Regions from separate parts of the Clostridium sp. CM042 genome, predicted to be linked through region 1. Evidence: riboswitches for the same ligand, from Rfam matches in the RefSeq annotation. Region 1 holds a riboswitch; the other holds the start of a gene.

Region 1 (4,224 bases):
TTTTTTTATTTTCTATACATTCTTTTCTGCAAATCATATATTTCTTTACCCATGGGCTGCAACTATCAAAAGTTTTCCAATTATATAGCATTGAATACATTATAATTTCTCTTAATTTTAAAAACAATGGTAATTTCGTAATCCAATAATTATCTAAATGATTTTCCTTGTTATAACCTTCTAAAAAATATTTTATAAAGCATCTTGCATCTTCTTCTTTTTCATTAGAATCATAGTTTTCTACATAAAAATAAAATAATTGAATAGAAATATCATTTACAAACCAGCCATATTCACAATCATCAAAATCAAAATATGTTATTACATTATCAGAAACGTTAAAATTTTTAAAGTGAATATCAGAATGAATAATCCCGTATGAAGAATGATTCTTAGGTAATTGATTTAATTCATTTAATGTGTTGTAAAACTCTTTATATATAATCGTCTCACTTTTGTCAACAGTTATGTTTATGTAATTTAATAAATTTGAATTATGCCATTGAGGTCTATAAAAATATTTTTTATTTAAATTGCATTGTTTTGATAAGTTATGCATTTCACCTGTGAGTCTTCCCATATTTTCAAATAATTCTTTATTTCTATATTGTTTTTTTGCATATATACCATATGCTTTTTTAAAAGCTGTTATAAAAAAGTCATTGCCATCTACAGTTACAACTTCAATTAGGTTACCATTAAGAGATTCTATTGCACTAGACACAGAAACTTTATTATCAGATAAGAAACTAATCCAATCTAATTCTCCATATATGAACTTTAAATTTCTTCTTTTACTATTTGAAACTCTAAGAATATATTCTTTATTGTCTTTAGAATAACTGTAGACAATATTTTGATGACTTATAAGCTTTTTTAAACTGTTTCTGCTTATTCCATAGCGGTCTAAACACGCATTTATAATCTTATTATTAAGCTCCATTATATTTTTATCTCCCCAATACAAATTATTCGTCTGAACAATATAGTGCTATATTTACTATAAATACTAGCCAATTTTTTTAATAGCATCTATTAATTGAATTGGCTCATTTATTACAAATTTATTATTAGGATATTTACTTCTGTCATATCCCCAACCATATTCAACTAAAATTATATGTTCAATCTTAGCCTCTATTGCAGAACTATAATCAGATAATCTATCACCAATTACTATCACTTCATTAGTTTTAAGATTATATTTTTCAAGTATAAGTTTAAATTTTTTAGATTTGTCGGTTGTACAATTACCATCTATAAAAGAAAAATATTTGTATATATTATACTTTTTAAGCTTTTGTATAACTTCTTTTGTATAATTTGAAGATATTAAGGTTAAATTGTAATAAGTATTTGCCCAACTTAAAACATCTTTAATTCCATAAAAAATTTCTGGATTTTGATTTCCTATCTCTTCCCCAAAAATTTCCATAGCTTTTTTTTGTTCATCTATGTCCATGCCAAGATTTTTGTAACATTCACTAAAATTAGCTCCATATGATTTTCTAAATTCGTCAATTGAATCAGGAATTTTCACATTAAGTTTATTTCCTATAGTTTTATATATATCGTAAACAGTAGGAAGTGAATCTACTATTACACCATCGTAATCAAAAATTATTAATTTAATCATTTTTTATCTCCTCCCCCAATAATTTAGTATACTTTTAAAATCACTTATTTATTTGGGCATTGCATAAAATACAGAATCCCATAGATTTGAGTTATAATGGAACATTAAAATAAATAGTAAAAAACACCACAGGAATGCACCTATGATGGTTTTTAATTTCATCAACTTACATATTTTGTTTATATTCAAAAATATCATCTATAGAAACAACAGTCATATCATGTTTTTTAGCAAAATCAATTATCTGTGGCAATTTCATCATTGTTCCATCAGCATTTGTAAGTTCACACAAAATTCCTGTTGGTTTATGTCCTGCTAAACGCATAAGATCAACAGTACCTTCTGTATGTCCACGTCTAACTAAAATCCCTCCTGTACGTGCACAAAGCGGAAAAACGTGGCCAGGGTGACATAAATCTTCAGGTTTACAGTCATCTTTTACAGCAGTAAGAATTGTAGTAACTCTATCAGCAGCGGAAACTCCTGTAGTTACGCCTTCTTTAGCTTCAATTGAAATAGTAAATGCAGTTTCATATTTACATGTATTATTAGGAACCATTTGAGGTAAATTTAACTCTTTAATTTTATCCTCTGTTAAACAGAGACAAACAATACCGCTGCATTCTCTAATTAACATAGCCATTTGAGGCACAGTAAGTGTTTCAGCAGGAAAAATAAGATCTCCTTCATTTTCACGATTTTCATCATCAACAAGAATTATACCTTTACCTTGTTTAAGAATACCCAATGCTTTTTCTACACGTTGTAAATTATTACCAAATTGATTCAATAGTGATTCATTCATTAAAAACCCCTCCAAATTATAATAAATTTTACATAAAGTACCTAAAGATTTATACTGTATGTGTATTATCTTTCTGTGGAATTTGGCTATGACTGCAATATCACACTAGCATGTCTATTTTGTATATGCTAAACAGTTATCTACAAATTAACTTTTTTGATTATATAATGATGGCTTGATCACTGATCATTATGTAATAAAGTTAGTTTTTATTTTTAACACATTTTCCTAAATTACACCACAAAAAATCCCCTTAAGCAGCCTTAAGGGGATTTGAGAACACAACAAATATATATAATAAAAACTACGTATAATTGCATTCACCTTCTTTCATCCAGACTATACTGTCGGCTCCGGAATTTAACCGAATCTGCCTTACGGCTTGCGGGCTATACCGCCGATAGGGAATTTCACCCAACCCTGAAGGATACTTTATATAACTTTATTATTAATATACCATTCACATTATTCCTTGTCAAACCAAAAAATCAAATTATAACCATTAAAGAGAAACTTAAGTTAAAATAGTTTCTTTTCAATGGGACATTGGTATTAGGGGCACTAACTGGCGTGTTTACAACGAAAAACTAATAATATGCAACAGAAACTTACCCATTATTAGGATATTCTGATAATTTACAGGATAAATTTATTGCATTTAGGACCTTAGAGATATTACTTTTACCTATAAATAAAAGTAATTCTATAAAATCTTTCTCTTTTTTGTTATAATAGGTATCATAGATGTTTTGAATCCTAGGGTCTGCTTGTAGCATTGCAGTGCTTGAAGCTAATGATCCTGGCTTTCTTTTAAAGGTATTAAGATAATGTTCAAGCTTAATAGACCATTCATGAAATCCTAACTTCTTTTCATGGGAAGCTATTTTTTTACCCTCACTAAAGCAAACAATGTCATTGGAATATATTTTTATGAATATTCTTTTTCCAACATACATATCAGGTACAGAATACCGACAGGTATTCACTGAGAATGTCGAATATTTATCCACTCTAGGTTCTTCTATCCTAGCAGTGTCAAGTTTTGCAATATAAGGCCCCATATGTTGTCTTTCCTCATTAAGAATTTCTTTTGCAGTTTTCATATTTTTTATTTTTTGTGGTTGGCTATTCAATTTATCGCATGTTTCCATCAGATATTTATTAGCTTCTTCTAATGATTTAAAACTATCATTTTTACAAAAAGACTTACGTCGTACTACCTCTACACTTCGCTCGACATGACCTTTTTCATTTCCAGCTCGAGTATTGCAAAACCTAAAGTCAAAGCCATAATACATGGACATTTTAAGCAATGCATCCGTAGGTTCTTTCTCAGTAGGTCCTACAAATTTTTTAACTGCAACTCTCATGTTATCATAAACGATTGTTCTATATACTTGTCCTATATGTTCAAAAAACAAAGCATGAGCTTCTTGAAAACACTCTGAATTTTGTTTAGCAAATAACTGTGCATATCTATAATTCCCTTTTGCAGATGTAAATACAGCCATTTGAAATGTTCTATCCAGAGCATTAATAGTTAACTTTACTTCCCCCCAATCAAATTCACAAATATCCCCAAGCTCATATTCTGATTTTATAAATGCCTCGGCTCCATTCTCAAGTAATTTATTTATATAGTTACTCACAGTTGGATAACTTATATCGTAATCGTCTTCTTTTAACGCTTCATATATATCAATTTTCTTTTTTTGCTGCTTATGCCTCCCGGCATGCCGTTTTTGCTGGTTTTCTTCAATATACCCCTTTATCTTATTTATAA
Region 2 (4,224 bases), on a different replicon from region 1:
AATATGTCCACTTACTATATGGCCTCCTAACCTATCACTAGCCATTAATGCCCTTTCCAAATTGACATGAGAACCAGGTTTTAATTTTCCTAAATTACTACTTCTTATAGTCTCTGCCATTACATCTACACTGAAGCTATTTTTATTAAATTCTGTTACGGTAAGGCACACTCCATTTGTACTAACGCTGTCACCAATCTTTATTCCACACATAACCTTTGCAGCTTTTATGGCAATTCTCGCAGACCTCGCACCTTTTTCTATAGACTTTATTTCTCCAATTTCCTCAATTAACCCTGTAAACATCTATTCACCTCCTTTCTATGTTGCGATATAAATTATCATCATTGACTACTATCAGATGATAGTTTTCAATTAATCAACTTTCTTTACGTAACCTTCTATCATAATGTCTTCGTTAAATCTAGTTACTTCAGTATCCGTAAGCAAAATAGCATCACTCACATGTTCTATTCCCTGTCCTCCTACTGGAGTCTTACCTGTTGTTCCCCCAAATATTTTCGGAGAAATAAAAGTAATAACCTTATCAACGATGCCTTCTTCTAATGCAGAATAATTTAGAGTACTGCCACCCTCAAGCAGAATACTATCTATTCCCATATCACCTAGTACTCTCATTAAATATTCTAAATTCACCCGATTATTTTTACTCGGAGTTACAATAACCTCTGCACCTTTTTGTTTAATAGCTTCAATTTTAGTATCTTTCGCAAGTTTTGTTGTAACGATAATAGTTTTTGTATTATCATCACATTTTAATACCTTTGATTCTAAGGGTATTTTTGCCGTGCTGTCTATAATTATTCTTATGGGATTTATGCTAATTTTGCCTTCTCTTCTTGTAGTAAGTTCTGGGTCATCCTTTAATACAGTTCCAATTCCCACCATAATTCCAATTACCATTTGCCTTAATTCATGCACATATGCTCTAGATTTTTCATTACTTATCCACTTTGAATCACCAATCTCAGTTGCTATTTTTCCGTCTATTGTCATAGCAGTTTTCATGATACAAAATGGTTTTTTATGAGTTATGTATTTTATAAATATTTCATTTGTTTTCTTTATTTCAGTTTCCATTATGCCCGTAGTAACTTCTATACCGTTGTTTCTAAGAATTTCTATGCCTCTCCCTGCTACCATCGGGTTAGGATCTATCATTCCAATTACTACTTTAGATATTTTGTTTCGCACTATAGCATCAGCGCAAGGTGGCGTTTTACCATAATGCGAACAAGGTTCCAAAGTTACGTACATGGTTGCACCTTCTACATCTTCTTTGGCATTTTTAAAAGCATTTACTTCTGCATGTGGTCCACCAAAATATTCATGATACCCTTCACCGATTATCCTATTATCTTTTACAATAACAGCACCAACCAATGGATTAGGATTTACGAACCCCACCGCTTTTTTAGATAATTCTAGTGCTCTTCTCATATAATAATTGTCCAATTTATCACCCCTAATTCTATAATTATGGCGCCAATCTTCATAAGTATTTCTTTCTTAGTATGCATAACTTTGGTCAAATAAAATCATATATTTAACTAAAATAATAAAAGCCCTGAAAACAAAGTTTTCAGGGCTTAATAAACTAATTACATATCTAGTTAAATCATCACCTTGCGGTGCTGTTAAATCATCACCTTGCGGTGCTGTTAAATCATCACCTACTGGTGCTGTTTACTAAATATATTCACAATAAAATACAAAAGCAGTATTAACTATCTTCCATAGTTAATAAATGGAAATCTCCTATATTTATCATTATTCTCCTTCTCTCATCCAGACTTTACTGTCGGCTCTGGAATTAAACCAGATCTACCTATCGGCTCGCGGGCTATACCGCCGGTTGGGAATTTAACCCTACCCTGAAGGATCTATTAAATTTTCAACTTAAGAATACCACTTTGTTATTTTAGTGTCAAGCAAATTCTGTAAAAATAAACAATTAATCAGAATATTAGCTATAAACACTTTTAGAAGATTCATTTATATTTTCCACTGGAAAAGAGATTTATACTACTATGATTTTCCCATCTATTCTAAAAAAATTAATAAAATTTCTACTTGTAATGATTTTATATTTATATATAAGTTAATTAATGTTTAACTATTTTTATTTTACCACTTTACATAGTTAACGTAATAAAGTAATATTATATTTATAGGATTTATAAAGGAGTGTTAATAATGAAAATTAAATTTAACTTACTAATTGTGGCAATACTTTCAACCTCTATTTTAACTGGCTGCGGAAACACCCCCACAGCTGATAATTCTTTAAATGATATAAAAGATAAAAAAGAACTAATAATTGGTCTTGATGATAACTTTCCACCAATGGGATTTAGAGATAATAGCGGTGAAATTGTAGGTTTTGACATTGATATGGCTAAAGAAGTAGGCAAGCGAATGGGCGTTAAAGTAACCTTTAAACCAGTAGAATGGGACGGCATTATATTAAGTCTAAATAATAAAGATATTGATGCTATATGGAATGGATTAACAATGACAGATAAGAGAAAAGAACAAATTGCTTTTTCTAAAGTATACCTTCAAAATAAGCAAATAATAATTGTAAAAAACAAGTCAAGTATTTCTAAAAAAAGTGATTTAAATGATAAAATTGTAGGCCTGCAAATGGGTAGTAGCAGCGAAACTGCACTTACTAAAGATTCGCTGCTTACTAATTCACTAAAAGAGGCCAAGAAATATTCAAACAATACAGAAGCACTACTCGATTTAAACGCTGATCGTATTGATGCTGTTATAATGGATGAAGTAGTTGGCAGATACTATGCTAGTAAAAAACCTGGTGATTATAAAGTTCTTAATGAAAACCTAGGAGTAGAAGATTATGGCGTAGGTATAAGAAAAACTGATACAAACCTTACTGCAGAAATAAATAAACTACTAGTAGAAATTAAAAATGATGGAACTGCCAATACTATATCAAAGAAATGGTTCGGAAAAGATATAATTTATAAACAATAAATTTCTACTCAAATAATCATGAACTTATTCTGAAGGAGTGTTATATTTGGCTAATTATATAGACATTACAACTTATATTTTAAAAGGGAGCCTCTTTACAATTAAATTGTATTTTGCAACAATAATCTTTTGCATGCCACTTGGAATAATATGCGCACTAATTAAAGTCTCAAATTTAAAAATACTTAGTAAGATTGTGGACCTCTATACTTGGTTATTTCGCGGAACACCCTTACTTCTCCAACTGTTTTTTACATATTTCGGGCTACCTATTATTGGGATTAGATTTTCTCCTTTTACTGCAGCAGCTCTTACCTTTTCTTTAAATTACGGAGCTTATTTTACAGAAATATTCAGATCCGGTATTCAATCTATAGATAAAGGCCAATATGAGGCCGCTAAAGTGTTAGGCATGAATTATAGACAAACTATGTCAAAAATAATACTTCCCCAAGCCTTTAAACGTATAATTCCACCAACTTGTAATGAGGCAATTACTCTAATAAAAGATACTGCTTTAGTAGCCGCAATTGGATTACAAGATTTACTAAGAGCTGCTAGAGAAATTGTAACTAGAGATTTTACAATCACTCCTTTTTTTATTGCCGCAATAATATATTTAATCTTTACTTCTCTTATTGTGTTGGCTTTTAAAAAACTAGAAAAAAAATATTCAGTTTACGAATAAAGAAAAACCTGCTAAATGAAGGATGGTGCTACTATGGATTTACTCAAAATATGTAAAATAAATAAAAGTTATGATAAAACCCAGGTTCTAAAGAATGTATCTTTAAGTTTAAAAAAAGGCGAAGTAATATCAATTATCGGTCCTTCTGGCTCTGGAAAAAGCACTCTGCTTAGGTGCATAAGTCGTCTTGAGCATATAGATAATGGACTCATTGAATTTAATGGCGCAACTATTGCAGAATCTAAAAAGAAAATTAATAATATTGAATCAATTAATGCTGCTAAAAAAATAGGTATGGTTTTTCAAAACTTCAATCTATTCCCTCATAAAACCGTTCTTGAGAATATAATTGAAGCTCCTATTATAGTAAATAATATAGATAAGAAAGATGCTATAGACATTGCAGAAAAACTACTTTTAAAAGTGGATTTATTAGATAAAATAAATTCTTATCCTTGTACTCTTTCTGGTGGACAAAAGCAGAGAATTGCAATTGCTAGATGTCTTGCAATGAA

Evidence for each region. A riboswitch is a leader RNA that binds a small molecule or an ion and turns the genes downstream of it on or off. The one in region 1 is predicted to bind FMN.
Region 2: linked by a shared signal. The riboswitch ahead of ribD (bifunctional diaminohydroxyphosphoribosylaminopyrimidine deaminase/5-amino-6-(5-phosphoribosylamino)uracil reductase RibD) and the one ahead of ribB (3,4-dihydroxy-2-butanone-4-phosphate synthase) in region 1 are both predicted to bind FMN.

Annotation. Positions count from the first base shown of each region.
Region 1 is NZ_JBSJES010000002.1:40,391-44,614, forward strand. It holds gene ACWJJ7_RS18475 (phosphotransferase enzyme family protein) at 1-943, opposite strand, end outside; gene ACWJJ7_RS18480 (HAD family hydrolase) at 1,010-1,636, opposite strand; gene ribB (3,4-dihydroxy-2-butanone-4-phosphate synthase) at 1,803-2,441, opposite strand; FMN riboswitch at 2,760-2,873, opposite strand; gene istA (IS21 family transposase) at 3,050-4,224, opposite strand, start outside.
Region 2 is NZ_CM143646.1:3,325,171-3,329,394, reverse strand. It holds gene ACWJJ7_RS15870 (riboflavin synthase) at 1-306, opposite strand, end outside; gene ribD (bifunctional diaminohydroxyphosphoribosylaminopyrimidine deaminase/5-amino-6-(5-phosphoribosylamino)uracil reductase RibD) at 376-1,476, opposite strand; FMN riboswitch at 1,794-1,907, opposite strand; gene ACWJJ7_RS15860 (amino acid ABC transporter substrate-binding protein) at 2,218-3,021, shown strand; gene ACWJJ7_RS15855 (amino acid ABC transporter permease) at 3,068-3,709, shown strand; gene ACWJJ7_RS15850 (amino acid ABC transporter ATP-binding protein) at 3,743-4,224, shown strand, end outside.